Regions from separate parts of the Streptomyces sp. SD15 genome, predicted to be linked through region 2. Evidence: riboswitches for the same ligand, from Rfam matches in the RefSeq annotation. Region 2 holds a riboswitch; the other holds the start of a gene.
What was found. A riboswitch is a leader RNA that binds a small molecule or an ion and turns the genes downstream of it on or off. The one in region 2 is predicted to bind thiamine pyrophosphate.
Positions count from the first base shown of each region.

Region 1 (15,523 bases), on a different contig from region 2:
ACGCGGCCCGGCAGGCGGCCGCGCTGGGCTTCGACAAGGGCACGGTGATCTACAACGACCTGGAGCACTACGACCCCGACCCCACCGTGACCAGCCAGGTGCTGTCCTACCTCGACGCGTACACCGAGCGCCTGCACACACTGGGCTACCGCTCCGGCGCGTACGGCAGCACCTCGTCCCTGGTCACCGACGTGGTGACCAACCGCAGTCGCATCACCCTGCCCGACGTGATCCACTTCGCCCGCTGGAACGGCCTGCCGACGACCGCCGATCCGACGATTCCCGCGAGCCTGTGGGCCAACCACCAGCGCGTTCACCAGTACGAGGGCGACACGACCGAGACCCACGGCGGCGTGACGATCTCCATCGACCGGGACCGGCTCGACGTGGATTAGCAGGTGGATCAGCAACATGCCTGCTCCGGGCGGCCGCGCGGACCCCTCGCGGGGACGCCCGGAGCACTCCCGATCGAGCGCTGCCCGTCTCAATTGATGGGCATGGGGGTGGACGCCCGACATGACCCCGTAATGTTGTACGGGTGACCGTGAACGCTAAGTCCAGTGCGAGCGCTGGCAACACCTGGCGAGACCTGCCCGCGGCGCAGCAGCCCGAGTACCCCGATGCCGAGGCTCTGCGCGATGTGATCGCGGACCTCGAGTCGTATCCGCCGCTCGTCTTCGCGGGCGAGTGCGACCAGCTGCGCGCCCGGATGGCGTCCGTCGCCAAGGGAGAGGCGTTCCTTCTCCAGGGCGGCGACTGCGCCGAGGCCTTCGATGCGGTGTCGGCCGACCACATCCGGAACAAGCTCAAGACCCTGCTCCAGATGGGCGCCGTGCTCACGTACGCCGCCTCGGTGCCGGTCGTGAAGGTCGGCCGCATCGCCGGCCAGTACTCCAAGCCGCGCTCCAAGGGCACCGAGACCCGCGACGGCGTGACCCTGCCGACCTACCGCGGTGACTCGGTCAACGGCTTCGACTTCAACGAGAAGGCCCGTATCCCGGACCCCGAGCGCCTGAAGCGGATGTACAACGCCTCCGCCTCCACGCTCAACCTGGTCCGCGCCTTCACCACCGGCGGCTACGCCGACCTGCGCCAGGTGCACGCCTGGAACCAGGACTTCGTGAAGTCGTCCCCGTCCGGCCAGCGCTACGAGCAGCTCGCGCGTGAGATCGACAACGCGATGAACTTCATGCGCGCCTGCGGGACGGACCCGGAGGAGTTCAAGACCGTCGAGTTCTACGCCTCCCACGAGGCGCTGCTCCTCGACTACGAGTCGGCGCTGACCCGCGTCGACTCGCGTACGGGCCACCTGTACGACGTCTCGGGCCACATGGTGTGGATCGGTGAGCGCACCCGTCAGCTGGACGGCGCGCACATCGAGTTCGCCTCGAAGATCCGCAACCCGATCGGGATCAAGCTGGGCCCGACGACGACGGCCGAGGAGGCGCTGCAGTACATCGAGCGTCTCGACCCGGACCGCGAGCCGGGCCGCCTGACCTTCATCGTGCGGATGGGCGCGGACAAGGTCCGCGACAAGCTGCCCGAGCTGGTCGAGAAGGTCTCCGCCTCCGGCGCGACCGTGGCCTGGGTGACCGACCCGATGCACGGCAACACCTTCGAGGCGGCCTCGGGTCACAAGACCCGCCGCTTCGACGACGTGCTCGACGAGGTCAAGGGCTTCTTCGAGGTCCACAAGGGTCTGGGCACGCACCCGGGCGGCATCCATGTCGAGCTCACCGGTGACGACGTCACCGAGTGCGTGGGTGGCGGCGACGAGATCTTCGTCGACGACCTGCACCAGCGCTACGAGACGGCCTGCGACCCGCGTCTGAACCGCAGCCAGTCCCTTGACCTGGCCTTCCTGGTCGCCGAGATGTACCGGGACCAGTAGCCGTCCACTGGCTGGTGCGCCTGTTACGGGCGCGTGTAGTGGGGCGCGGATCACATACGATCCGCGCCCCTCTCCACTTTTATGGACCCTGTGAGACGGGTAAGGTTAGGTTAGCCTCACCGATTAAGGGGATGGCACGACCTGATGAATCCCGCCGGGAGGTGAACCGCGTGTACGTCTGCAACTGCTTCGGTGTGACCGAGGCGCAGGTGAAGAAGCACGCGGAGGGCGGTGCCTGTACCCCCCGGCAGATAGCGTCGGCATGCAAGGCGGGCACGGACTGTGGTTCGTGCGTCCGCCGGATTCAGGCCCTGCTGGGCCGGGGCGCGTGCCCGCGCCGTGAGCTCGCGGACGAGGGTAGGCCGGTTCTCTCGCAGGTCCCGATGTCCGCGTCGTTGGACGAGGCCGCTTAGGGCCTGTCCGGCGGCAGGCCGGAGGGAAGCAGCGGCGCCTTGTCAGCGCAGGCGACCGGGGTCTGGTGCGTCGAGCTGCAAGGCGGAGGAGGGCGTCGACGCGGAGCGTCGGCAACCGACGACAACGCCGCAGATCGGCGTGCCAGACCCCGCGTCTCCGGCATGATCCGCCGGACAGGCCCTGAGCCGTTCAGCTGTCCGGCTGCTCGATCTGCTGCGCGATGTAGAGCGACTCGCCGAGCTTCTCCACCAGCTCGAGCTGCGTGTCCAGATAGTCGATGTGGTGCTCCTCGTCCGCGAGGATCGACTCGAAGATGTTCGCGGACGTGATGTCGCCCTTGGCGCGCATCACCTCGATCCCGCGCTTGAGGCGGTCGATCGCCTCGACTTCCACCTGCCGGTCGGCCTGGAACATCTCGGTGAGTGTCTGCCCCACACGGACGTGGAAAAGCCGCTGATAGTTCGGCAGGCCGTCCAGCATGAGGATGCGCTCGGTGATCTTGTCCGCGTGCTTCATCTCATCGATGGATTCCGCGCGCGTGTACTTGGCGAGTTTCGTCCAGCCCTTGTTGTCCTGGATGCGGTAGTGCAGCCAGTACTGGTTGATCGCCGTCAATTCGCCGGTGAGCTGTTCGTTCAGAAACTCGAGGACCTCGGGGTCGCCCTGCATCGCAGAGGCTCCTTCCAGGCGGGAACTGGGCAGGTTGCGCCGCATCCTCGCACCGGCGCCTCGGAGACGTCCAGTAAGTGCACGCTTAGTAGGAGTTGCCCCGAATAGGGCCGAAGCTGGTCAGGGGCACTGTCCCGGGTCTGTCAGGATGGAGTCATGGGTCAGCCGGTGGAGCACAGAACTGGAGAAGCGGCACAGCCGGAGCTTCCGCCGGGGCAGCGACTGCAGCGCGGCTGGCCGGTCACTCACTACGGCCCCGTACCCAAGTTCCGCTCCGAACGCTGGGACTTCAGGGTCTTCGGCGCCACCGCCGACGGCGAGAAGCACTGCTGGAGCCACGAGGAGTTCACGGCCCTGCCGTACGCCACGGTCGTGGCCGATCTGCACTGTGTCACGAAGTTCAGCATGATCGGGGCCGAATGGGGCGGCATCCCGGCGCGTACGATCCTGGAAATCGCCCCGCCCGCGCCCGCCGTCACTCATGTCATGGTCTGGGCCGAGTACGGATTCAGCTCGAATCTGCGCCTCGACGACTTCGCCTCCGACCGCACGATCTTCGCCACCCACAAGGACGGCGAACTGCTCACCGCGGAGCACGGCTTCCCGCTTCGCCTCGTCGTCCCCCACCTCTACGCCTGGAAGGGGCCCAAGTGGGTCCGCGGTGTGGAGTACATGACGGCCGACCGTCGCGGCTTCTGGGAGGAGCGCGGCTATCACAACATCGGCGACCCGTGGCGCGAGCAGCGCTACTCGTACCAGGAGGAGCCCGGGGACGGCCCCGAGCTCTGACTCTCTAGCGTACGAGCGCCGGTCAGTGGTGGTACCGGTGCACCACGGCGTGGCCCTTGCCGCGGCCGATGGTCCACTTGTTGACCGGGGTGGTGACCACGAAGGCGACCGCCAGCGAGATGGCGAGTGCGCTCCAGAACAGCGGGTCGCCGAGGTTCGCGTCCATCGCCCCCGGCCATAGCGTGATCACGCCGTTGTCGACCAGCTCCATCACGGCGATGGAGAGGGTGTCGGCGGCGAGTGCCACCCGGATCGCGGTCCTCAGGCCGACGCCCGCCCTCAGCACTCCGCGCAGCGTCAGCGCGTAGCCGAAGAAGAAGGCGAGCGTGATCGCCAGGATCAGGGTCGGCACGTTGCCCCAGCCGAGGGCGGTGCCGATCACCATGCCGAGCACCTCGCCGATGGCGCAGCCGGTGAGGCAGTGGAGGGTGGCCTGGACGGCCATGGACCAGCTCGCGGTCGGGTGTTCCTGGTGGTGCGTGTGCGTCTCGTGATGCGCGTGTTCCTCGTGGCGCGCCTGCTCCTCGTGGTGCGCGTGTTCTTCGTGCCGCATGGCAGCCCCCAGCGTCGGACGACGGTTCCTGCACCGAGCCAGAACCATATACCCCCTAGGGGTATTCCCGAGGTCAGTCGTCCCTGAGTTTCTTCAGCCGTTCCACGTCCGCCGCGTGTCCCTCCTTCCCGCCCGGCGTTTCGATGATCAGAGGTACGCCCTCGGTGGCGGGGTGGGTCATCAGCGCGCGGAACGGATCCTCGCCTATGTGGCCGGAGCCGATGTTCTCGTGGCGGTCCTTGTGGGCGCCGACCACGTCCTTGGAGTCATTGGCGTGGATCAGCTTGAGCCGGCCCTCGCCGACGGTGTCGACCAGCAGATCGAGGGTCTGGTGCATGCCGCTCGGCCCGGTCAGGTCGTGGCCCGCCGCATAGATGTGGCAGGTGTCGAGGCAGACGCCCAGCTTCGGGTGGGCGTCCAGCGCGTCGAAGTACGGCCCGAAGTCCCAGGTGCGGGAGCAGAGGGAGGCACCCTGTCCCGCGGTCGACTCGAGCAGCAGGAACGGGTCGTCGTCGTGAGTCAGCTCGTCCAGCAGGGGCAGCAGATACTCACGTACCTGCTGGAGCGCGACGGACCGGTCCCGGCCACCGGTGGCGCTCCCGGTGTGCACGACCACGCCCAGGGCACCGATCTCCCGCCCGCGCCGCAAGGAATGCCGCAGCGACTGCACCGACTTCTCGACCGTCGCCTCGGTGTGCGAGCCGAAGTTGATCAGATACGGGGCATGGACGTACGCGGGGATCGACTCGGCGGCGCAGGCGGCGCGGAACTCCTCGTCCTGCCTTGGGTTTCCGGCGGGCGTCGCCCAGCCGCGCGGGTTGGCGACGAACACCTGGACGGTCTCGGCCCGGAGGTCGCGCGCGTAGGTCAGGCCGACGGAGTTGAGGCCGCCGGCCACGGGAACATGGCCGCCGACGGGATTGCGGAGCTGCTTGCTGGTCACGCCCATCAGAGTGTCACGCGCTCCCGGGCGCCCCGTCGGCGGACCTCACGCCTGCCTCCCGCCCGGCCTCAGCGGATCTCGATGGTGATCGTCGACCCCTTGGGTGCCGTCTCACCGCCGTCCACCGACTGGCTCCTGACCGTGTCCCCGAAGAGTCCGAGCAGTCCGCGGTCCTCGTCGACCTCGAACCCGGCGTCCTCCAGAGTCTGCTTCGCGTCGTCCACGCTGTCACCCACCACGTCCGGGACCTCGACCATCTCGGGACCCTTGGAGATCGTCAGCGTCACGGTGTCGCCCTCGGCGGCCTGGCGGCCCGCGCCCGGCGACTGTTCGGCGACCAGACCCTTGTCGAACTCCGAGTTGACCTGCTTCGAGGCGATCTTCACCTTCAGACCCGCCTGCTCCAGCTCCGCCGTGGCGTCCTCGACGGACGCGCCCGTGACCTCCGCGACCTCCACCGGGCTGCCCTTGCTGACGGTGATCGCGACGGCCGACCCGGAACGCCGCGTGGTCCCCGCATCCGGGTCCGTGCTGATCACGAAGCCCCGGGGGACGTCCTCGCTGAACGTGCGGGTGACCATGCCGGGCGCCAGGCCCTCGTCTCTCAGCACGGCCTTCGCCTTGTCCAGCCGGTAGCCCTGCAGATCGGGCACCTTCACTGTCGCCGGGCCGGAAGAGATGACCAGCGCCACGGAGCCGTTGTCACGGAGCCTGGAGCCTGGCGCCGGGTCGCTGCTGATGACCGTGCCGCGCTTGACGGTGTCGCTGTTTCGCCGCGTGACCTTCCCTACGTCGAGACCGGCTCCCTCGATCCGCGACTTGGCCTGCGCCTCGGTCTGCGCCAGCAGCAGCGGGACCTTGGTGAACTGGCCGGAGTTGATGTACCAGACGCCCGCGCCGAGGCCGAACACCAGCAGGATCGCGGCGACGATCGCGACCATCCCGCGCCGAGGTGCGGGCATTCCGCTCCGGGGGCGCGAGGCGCGCCGCGACGCCGGGGGCGGCCCGGACTCGAACCGGCTGGTGTGCTCGAACCGGCTGGTCCGGTTGAGTACGGCGGCGTCGTTCTCGTCGTCCTCGTTGACCGGCAGCAGCCGCGGCAGGGACAGCGAGCGCGGGATCACACTCGTACGGTCCTCGGCGTTGTCGTGGCCCGCGGCGAGCGCCCGGGGCGGCACGGCGTCGAGCTGTTCGGCGGTGAGCCCGGCCCGTGCCTGAAGGACCTGGCCGAGGAGCGCCACCGCGTCGTACGGGCGCACCTCGGGGTTGCGGGCGGTCGCCGAGGCGACCAGCTCGTCCAGGGCGAAGGCCAGCCCCGGCACGGCGGCCGACGGAGCCGGTACGTCCTCGTGGAGGTGCTGGTAGAGCACCTGGGCGGGGGAGTCCCCGGAGTGCGGCTTGTCGCCGGTGAGCATCTCGTAGAGAACGACGCCGCACGCGTAGACGTCGACCCGGGTGTCGGCGGTGCCGTGCTCGATCTGCTCCGGAGCGAGATACGACACGGTGCCGAGAACGGCCCCCGTCGTGTTCGTGACGGTGTCCACGGCGCGCACCAGTCCGAAGTCCGCCACCTTGACCCTGCCGTCGTCCCCTATCAGAACGTTCTCCGGCTTCATGTCGCGGTGCACGAACCCGGCGCGGTGCGCGGCGCCGAGGGCGGCCAGCACCGGCTCCAGGATGTCCAGCGCGGCCCGCGGTTGCAGGGCCCCGCGCTCGCGCAGCACGTCGCGCAGGGTGCACCCGGCGACGTACTCCATGGCCAGATAGACGTACGACCCGTCCGCGCCCTGGTCGAAGACCTGCACCACATTGGGGTGCGCGAGCCGGGCCACCGACTTGGCCTCCCGGATGAACCGCTCGACGAACGAGCCGTCGGCGGCCAGTGTCGGGTGCATCACCTTGAGCGCGAGCACGCGGTCGAGGCGGGTGTCCAGGGCCCGATAGACCGTGGCCATCCCGCCGACCGCGATCCGTGCGTCGACGCGATAGCGGCCGTCGAGCACGCGCCCGACAAGCGGGTCCTGAAGGGTCGTATCCACGCAGGCGAGTGTACGAGCCGCCACTGTCAACACCGCCCACTCGGCCTCTACCGGCCCGGGACTGCAGCGGACCTGTGACGCACCTCGCCCCCGTCCACGACAACGCACCCCGCACCCCGCACCCGACGACGGTGAGCCGCCCCCACGGGCGACGCCCACCTTCCAATCGACTGGACTGGAAACGGGCGGTGCGCGGGCGGGAGAAAAAACCGCAGCGCCGGGGGCTAGAAGGCAGGCCGCTCGGGATCCAACCGCGCCACGCCCTCCTCAGGAGACGAGGCCAGGGCAAATCGCCGCCGAGGAATCCGCCCCGCACGCCGCGCAAGCCGTCCCGCGTCCACCGCATGCTTCATGGCCTCCGCCATCAACACCGGTTCCTGCGCCCGCGTCACGGCCGAGGCGAGCATCACACCCGCACACCCGAGCTCCATCGCCAACGCCGCATCCGACGCCGTCCCGGCCCCCGCGTCCAAAATCACCGGCACGCGCGCGTGCTCCACGATCAGCTGGAAGTTGTGCGGGTTCCGGATCCCGAGGCCGGACCCGATGGGCGACCCGAGCGGCATGATCGCGGCGCACCCGACGTCCTCGAGCCTGCGTGCGAGCACGGGGTCGTCGTTCGTGTACGGCAGCACCGTGAACCCGTCGTCGACCAGCACCTCCGCCGCCTCCAGCAGCTCGATCGGATCGGGCAGCAACGTGCGCTCGTCGGCGATGACCTCCAGCTTGATCAGCTCGGTGCCGAGCGCCTCGCGCGCGAGCCGGGCGGTCAGTACGGCCTCTCCCGCGGTGAAACACCCCGCCGTGTTCGGCAGCACGCGAATGCCGAGCCGGTCGAGCACGGACAGCACCGACCCGTGCGCCGAAGGGTTCACGCGTCGCATCGCGACCGTCGTCAGCTCCGTGCCGGACGCCACGAGCGCGCGCTCCAGGACATCGAGGCTGGGCGCACCCCCCGTACCCATGATCAGACGGGACGAGAAGGGCGTACCCCCGATGACAAAGGGATCGTCGGCCATGGGTCAGCCTCCTTGGACGGCGGTGAGGACTTCGACGCGGTCTCCCTCGGAGAGGGACGTGGACGACCACTGCGCGCGCGGGACGACGGTTTCGTTGAGTGCGGCGGCGACACCGGACGGCGCCGCCGTCAGGGCGGCGACGAGCGTGTCGAGGGCGGTGTCGGCGGCGATCAGGCGCCGTTCTCCGTTGACGAAGATGTTCATGCGGGCTGCTCCGTGCGGACGGCGGCGGCGCTGAAACGCCCGACCGTGAAAGGGCGGGCCACGTCGGGGAGCTCCCCGGTGGTCAGGACGTGCGCCATCACGTCCCCGGTGATGGGCGTGAGCAGGACGCCGTTGCGGTAGTGGCCTGTGGCCAGCAGGAGCCCCTCGAGTCCGGTCGGCCCGAGCAGCGGCGCGTTGTCGGGCGAACCGGGGCGCAGCCCGGCGCGTGTCTCCGTGAGCGGCAGCTCGGTGATCCCGGGGACCAGCTCATGGGCGTCGCGCAGCAGCTCGTAGACCCCGCCCGCGGTCACCGTGGTGTCCCAGCCGAGCTCCTCACTCGTGGCGCCCACGACGAGCTCGCCATTCTCGCGCGGCACCAGATAGACCTGGCTCCCGCGCACGACGGCCCGCACGGTTCGGCTCAGGAAGGGCGCGTACCGCTGCGGCACGGTCAGCCGCAGCACCTGCCCCTTCACGGGACGCACGGGCGGCAGCACGTCGTCGGGGACGCCCTCGAGCTTCCCGCTGAGGCTTCCCGCGGCGAGCACCACCTGCCCCGCCGTCGGCCGGTCGCCGTCCGTGGTGACGACCCCGGCGGCCCGCTCCCGTACGACGGTCAGCCGCTCCGCCCACGCCCGGTGGAACCTCACTCCGGCCCGCTCGCACGCCGTGACCAGGGCCTTCGCGAGCCGCCGCGGGTCGATCTGGTGATCGCCGTCGACCCGGAGCCCACCGCGCACACCGGGCGCGAGCATCGGCTCCAGGCGGCGGCACTCGCGACCGCTGAGCCATTCCGAGTCGAGCCCCGACCGCTGTTGCAGGGTGTGCAGTTCGCGCAGATGGGCGCGGTCGTCGGCGTCCAGCGCGACCGCCAGCGTGCCGCACCGGCGGTAGCCGAGATCCTGGCCCGTCGCCTCGGTGAGCTCGGTCACGAAGTCGGGATAACGGCGCGCGGAGGTGAGGTTCAGGCCCAGCAGGGTCTGCTCGCCGTAATGCAGCTCGGTGACGGCGGCGAGCATTCCGGCCGCCACGCGCGCGGCTCCGCCGCCGGGCTCGGGGTCCACGACCGCGGTGGCGAACCCGCGCTGAGCGGCCCGCCAGGCCGTGACGAGACCGATGATTCCGCCCCCGATGACAAGGACGTCTGAGGTATGTGTACGTGTAGGCGACATGGGCGTCCAGCCCCTCCCTTCGCCGGCATGACCCGGATCAGGTTCGTACGGTCGGAGGCCGCCAGCCTCCCTCTCAGCCCGGTGCGTCCGGGCTCCCGCGAGTGGTCTTCTGTGCTGGGGTCCGGGGGTCGTCCCCCGGGAGATGCAGCACGTTGGCTACCCTAGCCCGCTGCCGTATGTCTCAGTAAGGGAGCCTCCGTCCATGGCCCGTTCGCTCGACGGACTCGTCCTCGCCCCGGTCGCCGATCAGGCGCCGGGACAGGTGGGTACCCGCACCCGGTTCGCCTATCACGAGCGGGACGGCGAGATCTGGGCCGAGTACGCGGGCGGGGATGTCGTGCGTGGCCATCTGGTGGGGACGCGGGAGGGCGACCGCCTCGACTTCCGGTATGTGCAGTTGAAGCGGGACGGCGCCACGTCCGCGGGGCACTGCGTGTCGCTCGTCGTGGAGCTTCCCGACGGGCGGCTGCGCCTGGAGGAGACATGGGAGTGGGAGTCTCAGGCGGGCAGTGGGACGAGCGTGGTGGAACAGGTGGAGCAGGCCGAACAGGCCGAACGTTCGACGGGCGACGTGGAACAGGTCACTGAGCACGTCCGCTGACTGACGGATTGTCAGTTGTCTATGGTGATCAGGTGAGCGAGCAGACGCAGACGCAGGGGCGTACGGCACGGCGGGTCGTCATCGTGGGCGCGGGCATGGCCGGCGTGCAGACCGCGGTGGCCCTGCGCGACCAGGGCTTCACCGGCGGCGTGACGCTGATCGGCGCCGAGCCCCACCAGCCGTACGACCGCCCGCCGTTGTCCAAGGCGGTGCTGCTCGGCAAGTCCGAGGGCTCCGCCTTCGACGTCGACTTCGAGGCACTGGGCATCGAACTGCGGCTCGGCTGCGAGGCGCTGGGCGTGCGCCCCGCGGACCATGAGCTGGATACCGAGGCGGGGCCGGTGCCGTACGACGTCCTGGTCCTCGCGACCGGTGCGGAACCGATCCAGCTGCCGGGCGCGCGGGGCGTACCTGGCGTCCATCTGCTGCGCACCCTGGACGACGCCGAGCGGCTGCGCCCCGTGCTCGCCCGGCAGCACGACATCGTGGTCGTCGGGGCGGGCTGGATCGGCGCGGAGTTCGCCACCGCGGCACGCGAGGCCGGGTGCGCGGTGACCGTCGTCGAGGCCGCCGACCGGCCGCTGGCCGGGGTACTGCCCGCCGAGGTGGCCGACCCCATGGCGGCCTGGTACGCCGACAGTGGGGTGTCGTTGCGTACCCACGCGCGCGTGGAGAGCGTCGAGCCCGGCGCGGTGATCCTGGACGACGGCTCCCGGGTGCCCGCCGACGCCGTGGTCGTCGGTATCGGCGCCCGCCCCGCCACCGCCTGGCTCGCCGACTCGGGCATCGAGTTCGGGGCTCACCGCGAGATCGTGGCCGACGCGCACCTGCGCACCTCCGTGCCGGACATCTACGCGGTGGGCGACTGCGCGTCCTTCCCCTCGGGACGGTACGAGGAGCGACTCCTCGTCCACCACTGGGACAACGCTCTGCAGGGCCCGCGCACGGTGGCGGCGAACATCATCGGCGAGGCGCCGGCGGCGTACGACCCGGTCCCGTACTTCTGGTCCGAGCAGTTCGGCCGCTTCGTCCAGTACGTCGGCCACCATGCGCTCGCCGACACGACGATCTGGCGCGGCGACCCGTCGGGCGCCGGCTGGACGGTCTGCTGGCTCCGCGAGGCCCGCCTCGTCGCCCTCCTTGCCGTCGGCCGCCCCAGGGACCTGGCTCAAGGGCGCCGCCTGATCGAGGCGGGTACGCCGATGAACCCGGAACTGCTCCCGGACCCGTCCCGCCCCCTGAAGGACGCGACGGCGTAGCGGCGCGGGCAATCGAAAACGCATGCGATCCGCGAGACTCGGAACCCGGCTCGGAGGGTGCTCGGGTACCGAGTGTCAGTCCGGGATGGCAGGCTTGTCCCGTGACCGAGATTGACGCAAAGATCGATGCTCTCGTCCCCGCCTGGCTCACCCTCCCCGACATCGCGGAAATGCTCGATGTCGAGGTGACCCGCGTCCGGCAGCTGGTCAAGGAGGGCCAGCTGATCGCCGTACGCCGTGGTGAGAACCGCGCGCTGCACGTCCCCGCCGCCTTCATCGACGGGGCCGAGCAAAAGGTCGTCAAGGGCCTGTCCGGCACCCTGACGCTCCTGCGGGACGACGGCTTCACCGACGAAGAGATGCTCGAGTGGCTCTTCACCCCCGACCCGACCCTGCCCGGCACCCCCGCGCAGGCTCTGAGCGAGAATCGCGGCACGGAGGTGAAGCGCCGCGCCCAGGCGCTCGCCGTCTGATCCGACAACCGTCCGGCGTACGGACCACGATCGGCCCCGGACCACCCCGGGCCGACGTGGTCCGTACGCACCGCACCACGGGGGACACACGCATGCCCGAGAACGCCGTCACCGCCCGCACCCGGCTCGCCGACGCCCGCGTCTACCTCTGCTCGGACGCCCGTAAGCGCCAGGGCGACCTGGCCGAGTTCCTGGACGCGGTCCTGGCGGGCGGCGTCGACATCGTGCAGCTGCGTGACAAGGGCATGGAGGCGGCCGAGGAGCTGGAGCACCTCCAGGTCTTCGCGGACGCCTGCGCCCGCCACGGCAAGCTCCTCGCGGTCAACGACCGTGCGGACGTCGCCCACGCGGCCCGCGCCGACGTCCTGCACCTGGGCCAGGGCGACCTCCCGGTCCCCGCGGCCCGCGCCGTTCTCGGCGACGAGGTCCTGATAGGCCGCTCCACACATGCCGAGTCCGAGGCCGCGGCCGCCGCCGTCCAGGAGGGTGTGGACTACTTCTGCACCGGCCCCTGCTGGCCCACCCCCACCAAGCCCGGCCGCCACGCACCCGGCCTCGACCTGGTGCGTCACACTGCCGCGCTGGGCACGGACCGGCCCTGGTTCGCCATCGGCGGCATCGACCTCGGCAATCTCGACGAGGTGCTGGAGGCGGGCGCGCGCCGTGTCGTCGTCGTACGGGCGATCACCGAGGCGGACGATCCGGGAGCGGCGGCGGGAGAATTCGCGAAGCGACTGCGTCACGCATAGCTCCGCACGGCCGTCCGGATCAGTTGTCCGACGGTTGTCCGAGGGGTGGACAACAAATCGACATATCGGACAATTCTCTCCAGTTCGGTTGGGTGACCGGCGCCCCCTGGCTAACCTGCGGGTATGGCCCTCGGATCTGCTTCCACCAGGACTGACCGCGCACGCACCGTGCGCGACATGCTCGCGACCGGCAAGACGACGTATTCGTTCGAGTTCTACGCGCCGAAGACCCCCAAGGGCCAGCGGAGCCTGTGGAACGCGCTCCGCCGGGTCGAGGCCGTCGCGCCCGACTTCGTTTCCGTGACCTACGGAGCCGGTGGCTCCACGCGCGCGGGCACGGTCAAGGAGGCCGAACAGATCGTCGTCGACACGACGCTCACCCCGGTGGCCCACCTCACCGCGGTCAACCACTCCATCGCGGAACTGCGCAACATCATCGGCCAGTACGCGGACGCCGGTATCCGGAACATCCTCGCGGTCCGGGGCGACCCGCCCGGCGACCCCATGGGCGAGTGGGTGCCGCACCCCCGGGGCCTCACCTACGCGGCCGAACTCGTCCGTCTCATCAAGGAGTCGGGCGACTTCTGCGTCGGCGTCGCCGCCTTCCCGGAGATGCACCCCCGCTCCGCCGACTGGGACGTGGACGTGGCGCACTTCATCGACAAGTGCCGGGCCGGCGCGGACTATGCGATCACCCAGATGTTCTTCCAGCCCGATTCGTACCTGCGTCTGCGCGACCGCGTCGTGGCGGCCGGCTGTGCGACACCGGTGATTCCCGAAGTCATGCCGGTGACGAGTGTGAAGATGTTGGAACGACTTCCAAAGCTCAGCAACGCTGCGTTCCCGGACGCCCTGAAAGAGCGGATCCTCACAGCCAAAGACGATCCGGCGGCTGTACGCTCCATTGGCATCGAGTTCGCGACGGAGTTCTGCGCGAGGCTGCTGGACGAGGGAGTCCCCGGACTGCACTTCATTACGCTCAACAACTCCACGGCGACCCTGGAAATCTACGAGAATCTCGGCTTGCACCACCCGCAGCAGGCCTAGACCGGTCGCACCCACGTACGACACACTGCGTAGCGGCCACTGGGAGAGGGGCGTACATGGGCTGGACGGTCCTCTATATCGCTTTCGGCATCGTCGCGCTGTGGCTGCTCGGCGAGGTCCTGCTGCAGTACAAGGCGCGACTGCGCTGGCGGCTGCTCGCCTTCGTCGGCTTCCTCGGCGTGGTTCTCGGCGTGCTGATCCCCTCCGTGGTGGTCATCGGCCTGGGCGCGGCCGCCTTCGCGGTCGGCCAGACATACGTCACGCTGTCGTTCCGCCGCGGCTTCGCGTCCGGTTGGGCCGTGGGCAACCGTCAGGGCGCCGACAAGGCCATGGGCGGCAAGAGCAAGCGCCGCCGCGGTGAGCCGGACCGTCAGGACCCGACGCTGGAGGTCTCCGACCTCGAGGCGGCCGAGGGAACGGCCGAAGGGATGGCGGCAGGCGCCGCGTATCCGCAGGGCGACGACTACGCCCGCGAGGACGACGTGTTCTCGCCCGCGCAGTCCGACCGGTTCATGCCGCCCGGCTCCGGCGAGCCCACGGCCGCCGAGTCCACCGCTGTCTACGAGCCGCAGCCTCTGCCGGAGGACACCGGTTCCTACGGCATCTACAGCAACCCCGCCTACGCGGCCGCCGCGGACCAGTCCTACGCCACCGCGGCCCAGCCCCAGGACCAGCAGGCCTACGCGTACGACGGCTACTCCGGCTACGACCAGCAGCAGTACGCCTACGACAACGGCCAGCAGCAGTACGCCGCTTACTCCGACCCGTACATCGGCACGCAGACCTACAGCGGTGCCTCGTACGACACGACCTACGGTGGCGGCGAGCAGCAGTACACGCAGCAACAGGGGTACGGGCAGGACCAGTACGCCACCGGTGTCTACGGCGGCGAGACCCCGGCCGGTGGCGTCTGGGTCCCGCAGCAGCGCAGCACCGACGACCCGTACGGCGGCGAACTCCCCCCGGAGCAGCCGTATCCGTACGAGGGCAACGGCACGGGCAACGGCACCGGGTACGACGAGCAGTACCGCTACTAGGGCCGCCGCGGGCAGCCGCGGCTCAGGGCGCCGGAGGGCTCACTGAGAGCCCCGGAACTCCGGGCCCTCCACGATCAGTCCGGACACCAGGGCGCCCGACATACCCGCGTGCGGGAGGCCGCCGCCGGGGTGGGCCCAGCCGCCGACCGCGAACAGGCCGGGCATACGGGTGCTGTTCGACGGGTGCAGCAGACGGCCGTCGGCCGCGGCGAGCGCCGGGGCGGGGACCGCACCGCCGTCCGCGCCCGTAACCTCCGCGATGTCGGCCGGGGTGCGCACCTCATGCCACAGGAGACGGTCCCGCAGGTCCGGTATGGCGCGCTCGGCGACGCCGAGAACCCGCTCGACATCGGACCCGGACAAGTGCAGGCCCGACGGCACCGTGACGGTCAGCGTGACCGCCTCGTGCTCCCCGTCCGGCACCAGAGCGGGGTCGTCCGGGCGCGACACCGTCACGGTGGGCGCGGCCGGCAGCCCCGGACGCTCACCGAAGACCCGGTTCAACTCCTCCTCGCGGTCGGTCGCGTGCACCACCGTCCGATGCGCCGTCCCCTCGGGCCGCCCACCGCGCAGCGCCAGCAGCACGGTCAGCCGACTCGGCGCCCCGCGCTGCGGCGAGACCTCGCCACCGCCCCGCACCGCCGTCCCGGGGGCGACGAGACCG
Region 1 is NZ_JBTLMO010000006.1:152,622-168,144, forward strand. It holds gene ACX28W_RS08455 (glycoside hydrolase domain-containing protein) at 1-395, shown strand, start outside; gene ACX28W_RS08460 (class II 3-deoxy-7-phosphoheptulonate synthase) at 539-1,891, shown strand; gene ACX28W_RS08465 ((2Fe-2S)-binding protein) at 2,023-2,304, shown strand; gene bfr (bacterioferritin) at 2,495-2,974, opposite strand; gene ACX28W_RS08475 (sulfite oxidase-like oxidoreductase) at 3,131-3,763, shown strand; gene ACX28W_RS08480 (DUF4396 domain-containing protein) at 3,786-4,316, opposite strand; gene ACX28W_RS08485 (deoxyribonuclease IV) at 4,390-5,259, opposite strand; gene pknB (Stk1 family PASTA domain-containing Ser/Thr kinase) at 5,328-7,298, opposite strand; gene ACX28W_RS08495 (thiazole synthase) at 7,523-8,317, opposite strand; gene thiS (sulfur carrier protein ThiS) at 8,321-8,521, opposite strand; gene thiO (glycine oxidase ThiO) at 8,518-9,693, opposite strand; TPP riboswitch at 9,691-9,802, opposite strand; gene ACX28W_RS08510 (hypothetical protein) at 9,896-10,294, shown strand; gene ACX28W_RS08515 (NAD(P)/FAD-dependent oxidoreductase) at 10,327-11,553, shown strand; gene ACX28W_RS08520 (Rv2175c family DNA-binding protein) at 11,655-12,026, shown strand; gene thiE (thiamine phosphate synthase) at 12,119-12,775, shown strand; gene metF (methylenetetrahydrofolate reductase [NAD(P)H]) at 12,899-13,822, shown strand; gene ACX28W_RS08535 (SCO2102 family sporulation regulator) at 13,879-14,859, shown strand; gene ACX28W_RS08540 (phytoene desaturase family protein) at 14,899-15,523, opposite strand, start outside.
Region 1: it holds a riboswitch for thiamine pyrophosphate, as region 2 does, so the genes downstream of both, thiO (glycine oxidase ThiO) here and ACX28W_RS10545 (purine-cytosine permease family protein) in region 2, are expected to answer to the same signal.

Region 2 (15,523 bases):
GATCGTCACGTCCACCGAGCCGTCTGCGGAGCAACGAGCCGAAGCGGAGCGTAGGGGAGCAGTTCTCATCACGGCCCGACCGGGAAGCGAGCTGCACCGATGGCTGACGGAGGGTCGTGCACAGTCAGCCATCGTCCGCCCCGACGGCACTGTCCTTGCTGCCTCGAAACAGCTGTCGAGGCTCTACAAGGTTCTGCCTACGCCGGCGTCGGCGATGATCCGGTAGGAGATGTCAAGCCTGAGGCCGGTCCCCTCGCCCACGGGCTTCGTGGTGAAGAACGGCTCGAAGATCCGCGGCCGGACTTCCGGTGGGATTCCGCAGCCGGTCGCGGATCTCCACGGTCAGCCGGTCCTCCCTGCGGCGTGTGCTCGTAGAACCCTCGTAGTGGGCCGTCGAGATCGACAACGTCGAGCCGTCCATCCCCGGCGAGGTCCGGTCCGGCCGCACCAGATGGATGCCCAGGCGCTCGGTGAGGAACGCTTCAAACTCCCGCCCGCCCGGCGAAGCCCTTGTCCGCGAGGATCACCTGACCGGTGCGGACGAGGTGATGGTCGCGTTCCAGCAGTGCGGTCATCACTTCCCGTTCGCCGAGCTTCGGGTTGGCCAGGCACCAGGACACCGGCATGCCCTCGGCGGTGGTCAGCAGGTAGAGCCGGAATCCCCGGAAGAACCGGGAGTGGCTGCGGCAGTAGCCGTATCCGGCGTGCCCGGCCAGCTCGGACCGTTTGACGGTCTCGCGGGAAGCCGCGCAGGGCAGCGGCGTGGAGTCGATCAGCCGCAGGTCGTCATTCCAGGTGGGCACCTGCCTGGCCAGGGCCTCGATCACGTGGCTGATCAGCGGACCGGCGGCGTTGAGCCGCTTGTTGTAGGCCGACTGCTGGGGCAGGTAGCGGAAGAGATGTCCCAGCCGGGCATGTGCGAAGCGGATCCAGTGCCGGGCAGAGGGGAAGCCGAGCAGGACCTGGGCGACCATTCATCTAGCCGCGTCCTCGCTCCAGGCCGAGACCGCCCTGCACGACGATGGAGTTCACCGCCCGACGCTTCGAAGTGCCCTTCAACACCGCCACGTTCGACTTCGTCGTCAGGACGAGGACCAGGCCCACCACGGCCGTACGTCCGACGCCGGACGCGTGAGCGCGTTCAGGAAGACGCGCTCGGCCGGGCAGCGGTGGCCAGGCTGGGCTGTAGGCGGCGGGCGGCGTCGAGGTGGTCGGCCGTCCAGATGACGCGGACGGCGGTTGCCGTGGCCCTGCCGCGCTCGTCGCTCAGATCACGGCGGAGGGACTCGACCAGGTGCCCCTCCGCCGTGGGGTTGCGCGGCAGGGGCTGCGGAACAGCGGTGCCTCGACTCAGGGTCGCGGCGAGGTCTCGGTACCAGCCGGTGACACGCCCGGAGGCGCCCAGCAGCACGATACGGGCCTCGCCCCGGTCCGCCTCCAGGGCCTGCTCGCCGGCCCGCTGCCACAGGCCCAGTACGGCGTCGGCGGCGAGGCGCAGCCCCACGATGCCGGTGACCAGCGTCGTCATGTCAGCCAACGGCGTCGGCTTGGATCCGTGCTCGGCGAGGTAGCTGCGGAAGGCGTCGTCGAGCCGGCGAGCGGCCCCGGCGGCGTCGCGCCCCTCCGCGACGGGAGGGCCCCCGGGTGGGTGAACGCCGCCGCAGCACCCCACGGCGTATTCCACCGCGGCAGCCAGATAGCGGGCGCTGTCGCGGTATGCCTCGGCGAGCGCCCGGTCCACGGCGGCCGTGGCGCCGCGCGGCCAGAAGAAGAGACCGACCAGCAAGCTCACCGCGCACCCGAGGGCGATGTCCTCGATACGCAACAGCACGATGTGCCAGTCGGGATCCTGGCCGACGTTGAACATGACGACCAGGGTGACGGTGAAGGCAGCCTGGCCGGCGGCGAAGGAGATGACCGAAGGCGCGGTACCGGCCACGAGCACGGCCACGGGCAGCAGGAACCAGAGCGCGTCGCCGTGGTGCCCGATGAGCTGGAGCACCCCACTCCGATGAGCGAACCCGCGAGCGTGCCACCCAGGGCGCGCAGCGCGTTCTGCCCGGTGCTGAGGGCGTTCGAACGCAGCACCGACAAGGTCCCCAGCAGCACCCAGAACGAGCGCTGCACACCCGTCAGGTCGGCCAGGGCGACCGCGATGCCGAGGCCGACAGCGCCCCGGAGACTGTTGTGCAGCCAGACCGAGTTGGGCCGCAGGTGGGCGGCGGCCCGCTCGCGGGCCGAGCTGAGCGGTTCGGCCACGGCACCGGGCTCGCGACCCAGTAGACGATCCGGCCAGCCACGGCACTCGGCGGCAGCCGCCCGGTCCACGTTCTCGGCGATCTGCAGCGTCGCGAAAGCCAACTCCTGGGCCCGGAACGAGAGGTCCAGGAAACCGATGACAGGGTGCACCCGCGACGGTGTGCCGGCGCCTTCGCGGTGCACGGGCAGCCGTGTGGGCGCATTGCGCTCCATGTCGACCATGGCCCTGCGCAGGTCGTCCGCGGCAGTGCGCAGGCCCTTCGGTGAGCTGTTCGGAGCGTCGAGGAGGTCGGCCGCCTCGTCCAGGACACGCGCGGTGGCCCGTCGTACGGCATGGGCGTCGGCGTCGCACGCCAGGTGACCCTCCAGAGGCGGTGCACTGTCGGCCAGGATGCCGCTGAGCCACGTCAGTTCGTCGACCAGACGGACGAGCGCGCGTGAGCTGGTGGACAGGCCGGTGGGCCGGTAGGGAGTGGCGTCGAAGGCGTCACGCAGGTCGGCGGCAGCGGCAGCGGCCTCGTCGGCGGCGGCCCGGCATTGCGCGGCCCCGGCCACGTCCGGCCCGGAGTCCATGAGGAATGCGTCGGTACGCAGTTGTCGCGCGGCCGCGCGACAGACGCGGGCGGCGGGTGCGCTGAGGGGGTCCGCCGCCGGCCGGGGCCACAGAAGGGAAACCGCGAGCATGGTGGCGACCGTCGCCAGACCCGCTCCGGCGAGCCGTTCGGGCAGCTGGGACAACGGTACGGGCGCGGTCACCGGGAGAACGAAGGCCAGCAACAGTGCCGTCGACGCACCGGCGAGAACGGAGCTGACCACTCCGGAGAAGAGCACCAGGAAGCCGACGACGACCATGACGGAAACGGCGAGCCAGGTCTGGCCGGCCACGAGCGTGCCCAGGCTGATCAGGACGGCCCAGGCCACGGCGAGTCCGAGGTGCGCGCGCAGCCGCTGCGTCATCGGTCCGGTGAAGTCCACGAGCAGCAGCATCGAGAACGACCCGAACGCAGCGAAGGTCGCCATCGTCGGCGAGCCGATGACCTGGCTGCACAGCGCGAACAGGGCGGGCATCACGATCGCCGTCCGACCGGCGCGGCGGGTCGCCGCGAGTTCCGGATCGCGGCTGCGCAGCCATGAAGCGATCGAACCGAGCTGTGTTCCGCTGGATGTCTGCACGCTCTCGTACACCTTCTTTCAAGAGGCCGCCTGCGGACGGCAGCCGAACGCGGCCCCTGCCAGGTGTTGACCTGGACGAGGCGTCCAGACCGGCATGGGCCGCATTCGGGGCCGGGGTCAGAGGTACTTCGCGTAGAAGTCCGTCAGCTTCCCGAGCACCTGCGGGACGAACTCCGGCTTGTCGTACAGGTCGATGTGGGTGGCGCCGTCGACGACGAACACCTCCTTGGGCTCTTTGGCCTTCTCGAAGGCCTCCTCGCTGAAGTAGCGGGTGTCCGCCTTGGAGCCGGCGATCATCAGCAGCGGCGCGGAGAGATCGACTCGACGCGGGCGAACGCGTCGAACGCCATCTGCTCGTCCAGGCTGGTGAAGAGGCGATGACGCCCTCGATGTTCGGGTTCTTCATCGTCGCGTCCCAGCCGAATCCGCCGGCGTGCGAGTGGGTGACGAGGACACCCTTGCCGATCTTGTCGGCGCGACTGCTGGACCGGCTCGGTATCCGGCGCCCCGTGAGGCGTCTCACCAGAGCGTGATGGCGGCACGGTGGCCGCCCGGTACGCCGGGGTGCCCCTCGGCATGGTCCGGCACATCATCGACCGGGCGAACTGGTCCCACGTCGACCTCGGTCGGTTCTTCGCTCGTGGTCTACAGCGCCACGGTGATCAGGGCGATGTCGTCGCGGCCGCCGCCGCTGACGCCGAGGTGCGCGAGGACCGTGTCGGCGAGGTGTTCGGGGGCCATGTCGCGGTGGCGGGTGAGGACGTCGGTGAGACGGTGCAGGCCGGTATCGATGTCCTCGCCGCGGCGTTCGATGAGTCCGTCGGTGTAGAGCACGAGGGTGTCGCCGGGGGTGTAGAGCAGGTCGGCCTGCGGGCGAGGCATGTGGTGGAGGCGGGCGCCCAGCGGTGGGTCGGTGGCCTGGTCGAGCAGGTCGAAGGTGCCGTCGGCGTGCACCAGGACCGGCGGAGGATGGCCCGCGCTGCTGTAGGCGATCTGGTGGGCGTGGACGTCGATGACGACTTTCACCACCGTGGTGGCCAGTGCACCGTCCACCGAGCGGGCGTACAGGCCCAGGACTTCCAGGGCTCTGGCGGGCTCGCACAGGGCCCGGACGGCGGCGGACAGAGCGCTGCGGAGCATGCCCATGACCGCGGCGGCCTCCAGGCCGTGGCCGACGACGTCGCCGACTGCGACCGAGAAGCCGTCATCGGGCAGGTCGGCCACGTCGTACCAGTCGCCGCACACGTTCAGCGATCCGGCGGCGGGCAGATAGCGCACGGCGATGTTCGAGTGCCGCGCCAGATCGGGCGAGTGGAGCATGGCCTCCTGCAGGGTGACGGCGACCTGGCGTTCCCGCGCGTGGGCCCTACGCAGTTCCTCGTTCAGCCGCTGCAGCTCGCGGGCCCGCGCGTACAGCTCGGCCTCGGTCGTCTCCCGCTCACTGAGCACCCTTCCCGGGCGGGGGACCAACGGGCGGGAGAGCACGTAATCGGTCACGTCTTCCACTCGGTGGATGATCCACGCCACCTGCCCGTCCGGCCCGAGGACGGGAGTGTTGATCGGGGACCACCATCGCTCCTCGAACACTCCTGGCCGGCCGGCGACGGGGATGTCGTACTTCTGCACCGCCATGGTGTCCGGTTCTTTCGAGCGCAGGACCAGGTGCAGAGACGCAGCCAGATTCCGCACCCCGTCGGCCTGCGGGTCCCCAGGGTTGTCGGGAAACGCGTCGAACAGGTACTGGCCCACCAGATCCCCCCGGACAAAGCCGGTCGCCGTCAGATACGCCTGATTGACAGCAATGATCACCAGATCGGGACCCAGCACCAGATACGGGCTGGGCGTCGCGGCGAACAGTGCCTCGTAGTCGATCGGTGCCCTCGCCACACACTCTCCCGTACCGTCCCGTAGCCGCCACGGCTGCACGCTCCCTCTCTTCATGATGGGGCCAGCCGGTCCCCGGCGCGCCGCGAGCCCCCGCGGCAGGAACGCCGGGGTGGCCCTTCAGCGCGGCCCGGACTCTTGCGTTCACCATGAGTCGCCGAGGGCTTGAGTCAGACGGCGTGATCGCCGCGCAGATGATGAGCGACCTGCTGGACGTCTTGGACGCGGCCGCCGCCGCCCCGCCGACGACGACGTACGCGTGACCGGCGCCGGGCGGGGCTTCTGTGCGGGCGCCGACGTCAGCTCGGGCGGCGGCTCCTTCGACCACCGCAAGGCGGGCGCACGGCACCGGGACACCGGGGGCGGCCGGTTCGCGCTGCGGATCTACTCCTCGGCCAAGCCGGTCATCGCCGTGATCAACGGCCCGGCGGCGGGCGTCGGGGCCAGCATGCCCCTGCCCATGGACATCCGGCCGGCCTCGACCTCGGCGAAGTTCGGGTTCGTCCTCGCGCGCCGGGGCATCGTGCCGGAGTCCGCCGCGAGCTGGTTCCTGCCGTGTGCGGTGGGTACGCAGCAAGCCATGGAATGGGTGGACGCCGGCCGGGTCTTCGGCCTCGATGAGACGCCGGCGGCCAGGCTCGTCCGCTTCGTGCACCCGTCCGAGGAACTGCTCCCGGCGGCGTACGAACTGGCCGGGAGTCCGCCGACAACACCTCGGCCATCTCGGTCGCCCTGTCCCGGCAGATGATGTGGCGGATGCTCGGCGAGGCCCACCCGATGACGGCGCACCGACTCGACTCGCAGATCGTGAGTCGGATCGGCGGGCGGCCCCGACCCCACGGAGGGGAGCGAGTCGTTCCTCGCCGAGCGCCCGCCCGAGTTTCCGGGCCGGGTCAGCAAGGACAATGCCGCCGGTCCGTCCTTGGTGGCAGGACGAAGAGTTCCGCCCCTTCGGGGAGTGGCGCGGCGGCATCGACCAGAGGGAGTGCACCTGTGACGGCGTACGACTACATCATCGTGGGGGCCGGATCCGCCGGCTGCGTGCTGGCCAACCGCCTCTCCGAGGACCCGCGGACGAGCGTGCTGCTGATCGAGGCCGGAGGAAGGGACTCCAGCCCGTTGATCAGGATGCCCAAGGGCTTCGGCAAGCTCCTTGGCGACCCCCGGTTCGCCTGGCACTACCCGGTCGAGCCGGTGGGGCCGACCGGCCGGGTCGAACTGTGGACCAGAGGCAGGACGTTGGGCGGATCGAGCTCCGTCAACGGCATGGTCTACAACCGTGGTGACCGTGCCGACTACGACGAACTCGAAAGGCTCGGCAATCCCGGCTGGGGCTGGGACACGATGCTGCCGGTCTTCAAGCGGATCGAGGACAACGCGCTCGGTGCCTCGGAGGTCCGGGGAGCCGGTGGACCGCTGCACATCTCGACCGCGGCGCGGCCGGAACAGCTCTGCGAGGAAGCGATCGCGGCGGGCGCCGACCTCGGCTGGAGCCGTACGGAAGACCTCAACGCGAGCGACGACGAGCGCATCGGCTACGCCATGGCCACCATCAAGGACGGGGAGCGGTTCAGCGCCGCCCGTGCCTTCCTGCACCCGGCCCAGGACCGGACGAACCTGACCGTGGCCGTGGACACCGTGGTCACGAAGGTCCTGGTCGAGAACGGCCGGGCCGTCGGCGTCCGCACCCGGAGCAAAGGACAGGAGGCCGAGTTCCGCGCCGGCCGCGAAGTGATCCTCTCCGCGGGCAGCATCGCCACGCCGAAGATCCTCCAGCTGTCGGGCATCGGCCCGGCACAGACACTGAAGGCGGCAGGCGTCGACGTGGTGGCCGACAGTCCGCACGTCGGTGGCAGGCTGCGTGAACACCGCTGTTTCGTCGTCCAGTACCGGCTCGCGGACAACCTCGGCTACAACAAGTCGCTGAGCACGCCGCTCCGGCAGGGGCTGTCCGGGCTGAAGTACCTGGCCACCCGTCGCGGACCGCTGGCCGCGCCCGCCTTCGACGTGATCGCCTTCTTCAAGACCCGCCCCGAACTGGCGCGCCCGGACGCGCAGTTGCTGATCGCGCCGATTTCCCTCGAACCGGAGGTACCCGGCAAGGAGAACGGCGTGGAGCGCGAGCCCGGACTGATGGGCCTCGGCTACGTACTGCGCCCCACCGCCGAGGGAAGCCTGCACATCACCTCGGCCGATCCCGAGGCCCCGCTCGCCATCACGGCCAACTACTACGGTTCCGAACACGACCGGGGCGTGGGCACAGCCCTCTTCCGACGGATGCGGGAACTCTTCGAGACCGAGCCGATCGCCCGGCGGATTCAAGCCGAAACCCTGCCCGGTCCCGAGGTGCGAGGCGACCAGGAGATCATCGACGCCGGGCTCGAACACGGGCGCTGCGGTTATCACGCCGTCGGGACCTGCGCGATGGGGCCGGCCGAGGACGACGTCGTCGACTCGCGGCTGCGGGTGCGCGGTGTCGAGGGTCTGCGGGTCGTCGACTGCTCGGTGATGCCGACCATGGTGTCCGGCAACCTCAACGGGCCGATCATGGCCATGGCATGGCGAGCGGCCGACCTCGTCCTCGATGGAGGCTGATCGACCGCACGAGATCCGGCCGAAACGTTGTCATGGCCGACGTGGTCGACCGAGCCCGCACAGGGAATCGACCGAGCCCGGTACCGACAGCGGCGGTACCGGGCTCAATGGGTTCGGACGCTCAGCGGCTGACCAACTGCTGGGCGTTGTGCGCCGCCCGCACCGCCGGATCGCCGTGCACGACCCGTCGGCGCCCCGGTGACGCCCTGCCGCAGAGGCGCCCGGCCGTTGTCCCTCAAGTCGCTCGGTCGTTCACTCGGTCGTTCACTCGGCCGTAAGGAGCCCGTGCGAGGCTGCGGCGATGGACATGACGGCGGTGGCGCGCACCCTGCTGGAGCCGGTCCCGGCCCACCGGACGGCCGGGATCAAGGTGCTCCGGGCCGCCGACTGCGCGGCCGAGGTCGCGCTCGAGACACCGCAGACGCTGACCAACGTCATCGGCTCGCTGCACTCCGGCGGGCTCATCACCCTCGTCGACGCCGTGGGGCTGGGCGCGATCATCGCCGCGAGCTCGGACGACGGCGATTTCCAGGGGGTCGTACCCCTGGGCAGAGCAGCCTCCCTGGAATTCCTCGCCCCCGCACGAGGGCGGCTGGTGGCCGCCTGCCGCCTCAGTGACGAGGCCCGGCACACCCTGCTGCCCCTGCTGTCGGGCCGGACCGACCGGGCGCGGCTCGCCACCCACGCCGAGGTCACCGACGCGGCGGGAACGGTGGTCTGTCGCGGCAGCTTCGACTGGAGTGTCCGCAGGACCACGCCCTCCGGTGCGGTCTGAAGCCCTGGGCGAACACGGCCGCACGACCCGCGGCGCGTCCGTAGCGTCGGCGGCATGAGTCCTGGGACGACAGCGCTGTACGACGAACACGCCGACTGGTACAACGACTTCATGTCGCCCGCGGCAGGCGCATACATCCAGCGGGTGCACGCCACGATCCAGGATCTGCTGGGCCCGGGGGACGGGCCGTGCCTGGACGTCTGCTGCGGGACGGGCGCCCACGCGCCCGCGCTCGCCGGGCTGGGATGGACACCGGTGGGAGTGGATCTCTCGCCCGGTCAGCTGCGCCATGCCGCGGAGCGGCTGTCGGTCGCCGTGGCCGCCTCGGGTATGGAGTCGCGGAACAGGATGATCGTGAGATGCCACAGGGCGCCGGCCCCGCGAGCGTGGGCGTCGGCGAGCCGGAAGGCGACGGCGCGCGTCTCCTGGTCCCCCACCACTGTGCCGAACCGGACGGTCGGTCGGTATTCCCGACACGCTCCGCCGGAATCGACGGGCCGGGCACCGGGAGCGGGACACCACGGCCCCGGTGATCCTTGCGCCTTCCGTGGCACGTGTAACGCTCCGGGGCGTTCGTGCCCGCCAGGCTGCCGCTGCCACCCGCGCCTGCCGTCCGGCCGGGTCGCCGGACCGCGCGCCGCTCGCTCTGCCTCGTCGTCGGGCGCTCGCCTCCCTCGCCAGGTGCCACCGGTATTCTGCGCCACACGACCCGGAGTTCCCCATGATCACACCCCCGCTTGCGGTGCGCGACCGCATCCTGACCCTGCCTCCCACCGAACTACCGGCCTACGTATACGACTTGGCGGCACTGCGTGCACATGCCGCGTTCGTGCGGGCCGCCCTGCCCGAGCGTGTCGAGCTGTACTACGCGGCCGAGGCGAACCGGGAACCGGAGATCCTGACCGCTCTCGGCCCGTACGTCGACGGCTACAAGGTCTCCTCGGACAGCGAACTCTCCTACGTCACCCAGGCGGTACCGGACCGTCCGCTGGCCTTCGGCGGCACCGACAAGACCCCGACGGAGCTCGCGGACGCGCTGGAGCGGGGCGTGACGCGCTTCCACGTCGAGAGCGAGTACGAGCTGTACATGCTGGCCGGCCTGGCCCAACGGCACGCTCGGGACGGCAAGGTGGCGATCCTGCCGCGCTTCAACCTCCCGGTGGCCGACGACCTGCTCGCCGGAACCGACCTCGCGACGGACCGCCGCCGCACCAGCTCCGGCCTCGACCCGGCGCAGGCGGAAACGATCATCGGCCTGCTCACCGACGGCAGCTATCCGGCGCTCGAACTCCGCGGTGTTTACGCGCACTTGGTCGACGGTCTGCACGCTCCGGAACACCTGGCGGTCGCCGGGGCCATCGTCGACTGGACTTCGGAACTGGCCGCGCGGCACGGCCTTCACCTCACCGAGGTGAACGTAGGGGGTGGCATGGCGGTGGACTACGACGACCCCGAGCATCGCTTCGACTGGAAGGCGTACGGCGAAGGACTCGCCCAACTCACGTCCGCTCACCCAGAGCTGACGCTGCGTATCGAACCCGGTCGTGCGTTGACCGCGTACTGCGGCTGGTACGCGAGCGAGGTGCTGGACGTCGAGCATGGCCCCAGTGAGGACTTCGCCGTCGTCCGCGGTACCGCGGTTCATCTGAGCACCCCCGCGGCCAAGAAGCGCGACCAGCCCTGGTCCGTACTCGAAGTGGATCTGTGGCCGTACCTCTGGCCGCGGCCGGCGGTGCGGAGCGAACGGGTCACCCTCACCGGCCAGTTGAGCACTCCGAAGGACGTTCTGGTCCGACATGCCCGAGCGCCGGGACTGCGGGCCGGTGACCGCGTCGTGTTCTCCCTCGCGGGCGCCTACACCTCACCCGCCTCCGAGCAGGAATTCCTCAGATATCCCCAGCCGGGCTTCCATTTCCTGGACCCGGGCGTCGGCGCCGATACGGCGTCACCCGGGGCGTTGCGGCCCTGACAAGATCACCCGCGGGAGTACGCCCGCTTCGACCTCGTACTGGAGCCGGTATGAACAACCCCATGAACACCCCTCTCGACTTCTCGTACGAGACCCAGCCGGCCCGCGTCGTCTTCCGGCCCGGCGCCGCGGTGTCCGCGACCCCCGCTGAGGTCGCGCGGCTCGGTCTGCACAGGGTGCTGGTGGTCTGCGGCAGCCGCGGCGAGGCCACGGCACGAGCGGTCGCGGACGCGCTGGGCGACGCCTGCGCGGGGCTGCACACCGAGGCCAGGATGCATGTACCCGTCGAGGTCGCCGACCGGGCCGTCGAGGTGGTGCGCGCCGTGGGCGCCGACGGCTGTGTCGCCGTCGGCGGCGGCTCCGCGATCGGGCTCGGCAAAGCAATCGCGCTGCGCACCCGCCTGCCCCTGATCGCCGTGCCCTCCACCTACTCCGGCTCCGAGATGACCCCGGTCTGGGGACTCACCGAGCACGGCGCGAAGCGCACCGGACGCGACCCGGCCGTCCAGCCCCGTAGCGTCGTCTACGACCCCGAACTCACCCTCTCGCTCCCCGTCCCCCTCACGGTCACCAGCGGCATCAACGCGCTCGCCCACGCCGTCGAAGCCCTGTACGCCCCCGACGTCTCGCCGCTCGTCTCGCTCATGGCTGAGGAGGGCGTCCGCGCGATGACGGGGGCCCTGCCGCTCCTCGCCGCCGCCCCCGACGACCTCGAGGCGCGCGGCCGCGCCCTCTACGGCGCCTGGCTCTGCGGCGCCTGCCTCGGCGCCACCACCATGGGCCTGCACCACAAGCTGTGCCACGTCCTCGGCGGCACCTTCGGCCTGCCGCACGCCGAGACACACACGGTGGTCCTCCCGTATGCCCTCGCGTACAACGCGCCGGCCGCACCCCAGGCGATCATCGCCCTCTCCCGCGCCCTCGGCACCGACGATGTCCCCCGCGCGCTCCGCGACCTGGCAGGAAGCCTCGGCGCCCCCCGCTCCCTCGCCGAACTCGGCCTGAAGGAGGCGGACCTGGCGGTGGCCGCGGCCGAGGTCGCCGGGCAGGCGTACCCCAACCCCCGCGAGGTCACCGCGAACGGTGTGCTGGGGTTGCTGACGGCGGCGTACGAGGGCTGGGAGCCGCGCGTCGATTCCTGATCCGCCTCCCCGGACCCCTCGCTGCGAGCCCTCCGCTGGGGCGCGGGCGCGGACCGGGCTATCCTGACCGCCGAACCGGACACGGGGTGCCCCGCACGAGGGCTGAGATCACACCCGTTGAACCTGAACCAGTTAGGACTGGCGGAGGGATGTCTCATGTCGTTGCCGTATGCCCGTGGTGAGGTGGCCGTCGGGGGCCCGCAAGGCGTTTTCGACGGGCGGATGCCCGCCGCACCCGGTGATCTGCGCGTAGAGGCGCGCGGAATCGCCCCGGTGCCGGAGGACCATCGCTACGGAAGCCCCGGCCGCCTGTTCACCGTCTGGTTCGCCCCCAACCTGACCATGACCGGCGTGTTCACCGGCACCGTCGGCATCGCCCTCGGCCTGGACTTCTCGACCGCGCTCGTCGCCGTCGTCCTCGGTACCTTGCTGGGCGCCGTGCCAACCGCGTATCTGGGCACCTGGGGCAGCCAGACCGGCGCGGGACAGCTGCCGCTCGCCCGGCTGGCGTTCGGGCGGGCCGTGGTGGTGCCGGGCGCCCTGCAATGGCTGTCCTCCATCGCCTGGGACGCGCTGATCGGCCTCTTCGGCGGGGACGCCCTGGCCCAGCTGTGCGGCTGGCCGTTCTGGCTGGGCGTCCTGGTCATGATGGCGGCACAGGGGGCGCTCGGCGTCCTCGGGTACGAGGCGATCCACCGGCTCCAGACCGTGATGACCTTCGCCCTCGCCGCCGCCTTCGCCGCCCTGTCGGTGAAGCTCCTGGACGGCGCCCACCCCGCTGCCGCCGCCACCGTGCACGGCGCCGACCAGGCCGGGGCCTTCGTCCTGACCTGCACCATCGCGCTCAGTCTGGCGCTGTCGTGGGCGCCGTACGCCAGCGACTTCAGCCGCTATCTGCCCCGCACGTCGTCCCGCCCGCGCATGTTCTGGTGCACCCTCCTCGGCATCGGCGTGTCCTTCGTGGCCGTCCAGGCGCTCGGCCTGTGGGGTGCGTCCGTCTTCACCGACCAGACGGCCCGGGGCGTCGACACACTGCTAGGCGGCGGCGCGCTCGGAGCCTTCGGCCTGCTCGCCGTGGCGCTCGCCGCCCTGAGCAGCAACGCCGTGAACGACTACAGCGGCTCGCTCGCGCTGCAGACCATGGGGGTGCGTGTGCCGCGTCCGCTCGCCGCCGCGCTGGCCGCCGCACTCGGCTTCCCGCTCGTGCTGTGGATGCACGCCGCCGACACCACGAGCCGCTTCCAGAACGTCCTGCTGCTCGTCGGTTACTGGATCCCCGGATTCGTCGCGATCGTCGCCGTCGACTGGCTCCTGCGGGCCAGGGCCCGCGGCGGCGCACCGGTCGACCTGCCCACCGAGAGCGCGCGACCACAGCCGTGGTGGCCCGCGCTGGTGGCGTTCGTCGTCGCCTTCGCCGCCGCGGTGCCCTTCATGAGCACCAGCCTGTACGTCGGCCCGGTCGCGCAGGCCCTGCACGGCGCCGACCTCGCCTACGGGGTGGCGTTCGTGGTGGCCCTGGCGGTGTACGCCCCGCTGCGTGCGCGCCACTGACCCGCACCCTTCATCCCCCTCGTCCCCCTCACCCCCTCCCGTACGGAGTGACACCACCATGCCCCCGATGACGCCCGCCGCCCCGCCCCGTGTCCTCACCATCGCCGGATCGGACTCCGGCGGCGGCGCGGGTATCCAGGCCGACCTCAAGACGATGCTCGCGCTGGGAGCGCACGGCATGAGCGTGGTGACCGCCGTCACCGCGCAGAACTCCCTTGGTGTGCAAGGTGCTTGGGAACTTCCGGCCGCGGTGGTGCGCGCGCAGTACCGCAGTGTCGTGGACGACATCGGGGTGCAGGCCGTGAAGACCGGCATGCTCGCCTCGCCCCTGATCGTCGAGACCGTCGCCGAGCTGTTGTCGGACGTGACCGCTCCCGTGGTGGTGGACCCGGTGAGCGTCTCCAAGCACGGCGACCGGCTGCTCGCGGACGACGCGCTGGACGCCGTACGGACCGTCCTGCTTCCGGTCGCGACGGTGGCGACACCGAATCTCGACGAGACGGCCGAGCTCACGGGGATCGAGGTGACGAGCGAGGAGGGCATGGGCCGCGCCGCGCGGCGGCTCCTGTCGTACGGGCCCCGCTGGGTCCTCGTGAAGGGCGGCCACCTGCCCGGCGCGGCCGTCGACCTGCTGACGGACGGGGTCGACCAGCACTGGTTCCGGGCGCCGCGCCACGACAACCGCCATACACACGGCACCGGTTGCACCCTGGCCTCGGCCATCGCGGTGGAGCTGGCACGGGGGCGGGAGGTACCGGAGGCGGTGCGGCTGGCGAAGGACTACGTCACGGGCGCGATAGCGGCGGGATTCGCCCTCGGTTCCGGTCTCGGACCGGTCGACCACGGCTGGCGGACACGCGCACAGCATTGACCCCGAGCCTCGGGTCGATCTTGTGGACGACTTCGGCGCTGAGCAGCGACACTTTGTCGGAGCCCAGGTAGGTGAGGGACTTCTTGTCGAAGACCCACACGTCGCGGTCGTCGCGGTCCTTGAAACTCAGGCCGATGCCGGGGCGTCCCACGACGTCCTTGGCGTTCTCGACCACCCTGACCCCCGGGATCTTGGCCGCGGCGCGGTAGAGCGCGGCGTCCACCTCGGGAAGGAGTGTCGCGGTGCCGAGCATGTCGCCGATCGTCTCCAGCGCCTGGCCCCGATTGATCGAGCCCTCGTCGGCCGTGTCGGCGTAGAACTTCTTGAGCAGCAACCGATAGCTGACCTGGTCGGCGAGCAAACCGCCCACCGGCGCCCCCACCGCAACCATCCCCCGGTTGAACGAGCGGATCGTGGCGTTCATCCGCCCCCGCAGCCGGTCGGGCGTCACCGACTGGCGACAGCGCGTAGACCACGAAGACCGTGCTCACGGTGTTGAACAGGAGCATCGCGTGCGAGGTCAGTGCGATGGACGCCAGAGTCCGATGCCGGTAGACCCAGGCCACCCCCTCACGCAGTTCGTGACCGAGGCTGCGCCGCGCGCCCTGCGGAGGCGGTCCAAAAGCGTATGTACCCAGGGACATCCACCAGGCGCGGCACGATCGAACCGTACCAGCGGAGCACCCCCGCACCGCAGTTGTTCAGCAGGACGAGACAGCGCGCACGAGGTGCGCCAGAAATCGAACACGTGATTGAATCCTCTTGCCCGTGGGGATCCCGTCGCAGGGCTCGCGACGGGAGGAGAGACGGCAACGAGGACGGGAAGGAGACGGAGAAGGCATGAACGTTCACACAGTCGGGATGCAGGCCCGGACCGGACAGGCGAGGCTGGAACCATGTCCGAACCGTTGCCTGTGATCGTGGCCCCGCCGGCGGAGACCGGCGGGCGCCGAGTACGTGTGCACGGAGAGAACCTCGGGTTGGCCTACAACCTCGAGGACCTGTCCGAGTTCCTGCGTCGCGCGGGTCTGGACGTGGACCCCGTGACCGCGGCGGTGTCCCCACTGATCGACTGGCGCGGCATCGGCCCGGAGTACTGGGGACCCGAAACGGGCGCTTGAGGCCGCCCACGCCGTCCCCGCGCTTCCGTACGGACGCCTGCCCTTGCCGGATCGTTCAGTTTCCGCAACCCGTGGAGACGCGGACCTTGTTGGACCAGGTGTTGGTGGTGACGTCGAGGACCATCAGGGTGGAGTTCCGCGCGTAGCCGTAGGCTGTGCAGTCCAGCAGGCCCGTCGTGACGT
Region 2 is NZ_JBTLMO010000008.1:60,889-76,411, forward strand. It holds gene mhpA (bifunctional 3-(3-hydroxy-phenyl)propionate/3-hydroxycinnamic acid hydroxylase MhpA) at 1-226, shown strand, start outside; partial or broken gene ACX28W_RS10480 (ATP-binding protein) at 208-355, opposite strand; partial or broken gene ACX28W_RS10485 (transposase) at 434-971, opposite strand; gene ACX28W_RS10490 (hypothetical protein) at 979-1,107, opposite strand; gene ACX28W_RS10495 (FUSC family protein) at 1,142-2,665, opposite strand; gene ACX28W_RS10500 (hypothetical protein) at 2,942-3,502, shown strand; gene ACX28W_RS10505 (alpha/beta hydrolase) at 3,550-3,729, opposite strand; gene ACX28W_RS10510 (PP2C family protein-serine/threonine phosphatase) at 4,078-5,319, opposite strand; gene ACX28W_RS10515 (enoyl-CoA hydratase-related protein) at 5,576-6,064, shown strand; gene ACX28W_RS10520 (GMC family oxidoreductase) at 6,310-7,911, shown strand; gene ACX28W_RS10525 (DUF4442 domain-containing protein) at 8,213-8,686, shown strand; gene ACX28W_RS10530 (hypothetical protein) at 8,965-9,123, opposite strand; gene ACX28W_RS10535 (type III PLP-dependent enzyme domain-containing protein) at 9,408-10,655, shown strand; gene ACX28W_RS10540 (maleylacetate reductase) at 10,718-11,797, shown strand; TPP riboswitch at 11,870-11,964, shown strand; gene ACX28W_RS10545 (purine-cytosine permease family protein) at 11,954-13,348, shown strand; gene thiD (bifunctional hydroxymethylpyrimidine kinase/phosphomethylpyrimidine kinase) at 13,407-14,219, shown strand; partial or broken gene ACX28W_RS10555 (hypothetical protein) at 14,545-14,833, opposite strand; gene ACX28W_RS10560 (hypothetical protein) at 15,116-15,340, shown strand; gene ACX28W_RS10565 (hypothetical protein) at 15,396-15,523, opposite strand, start outside.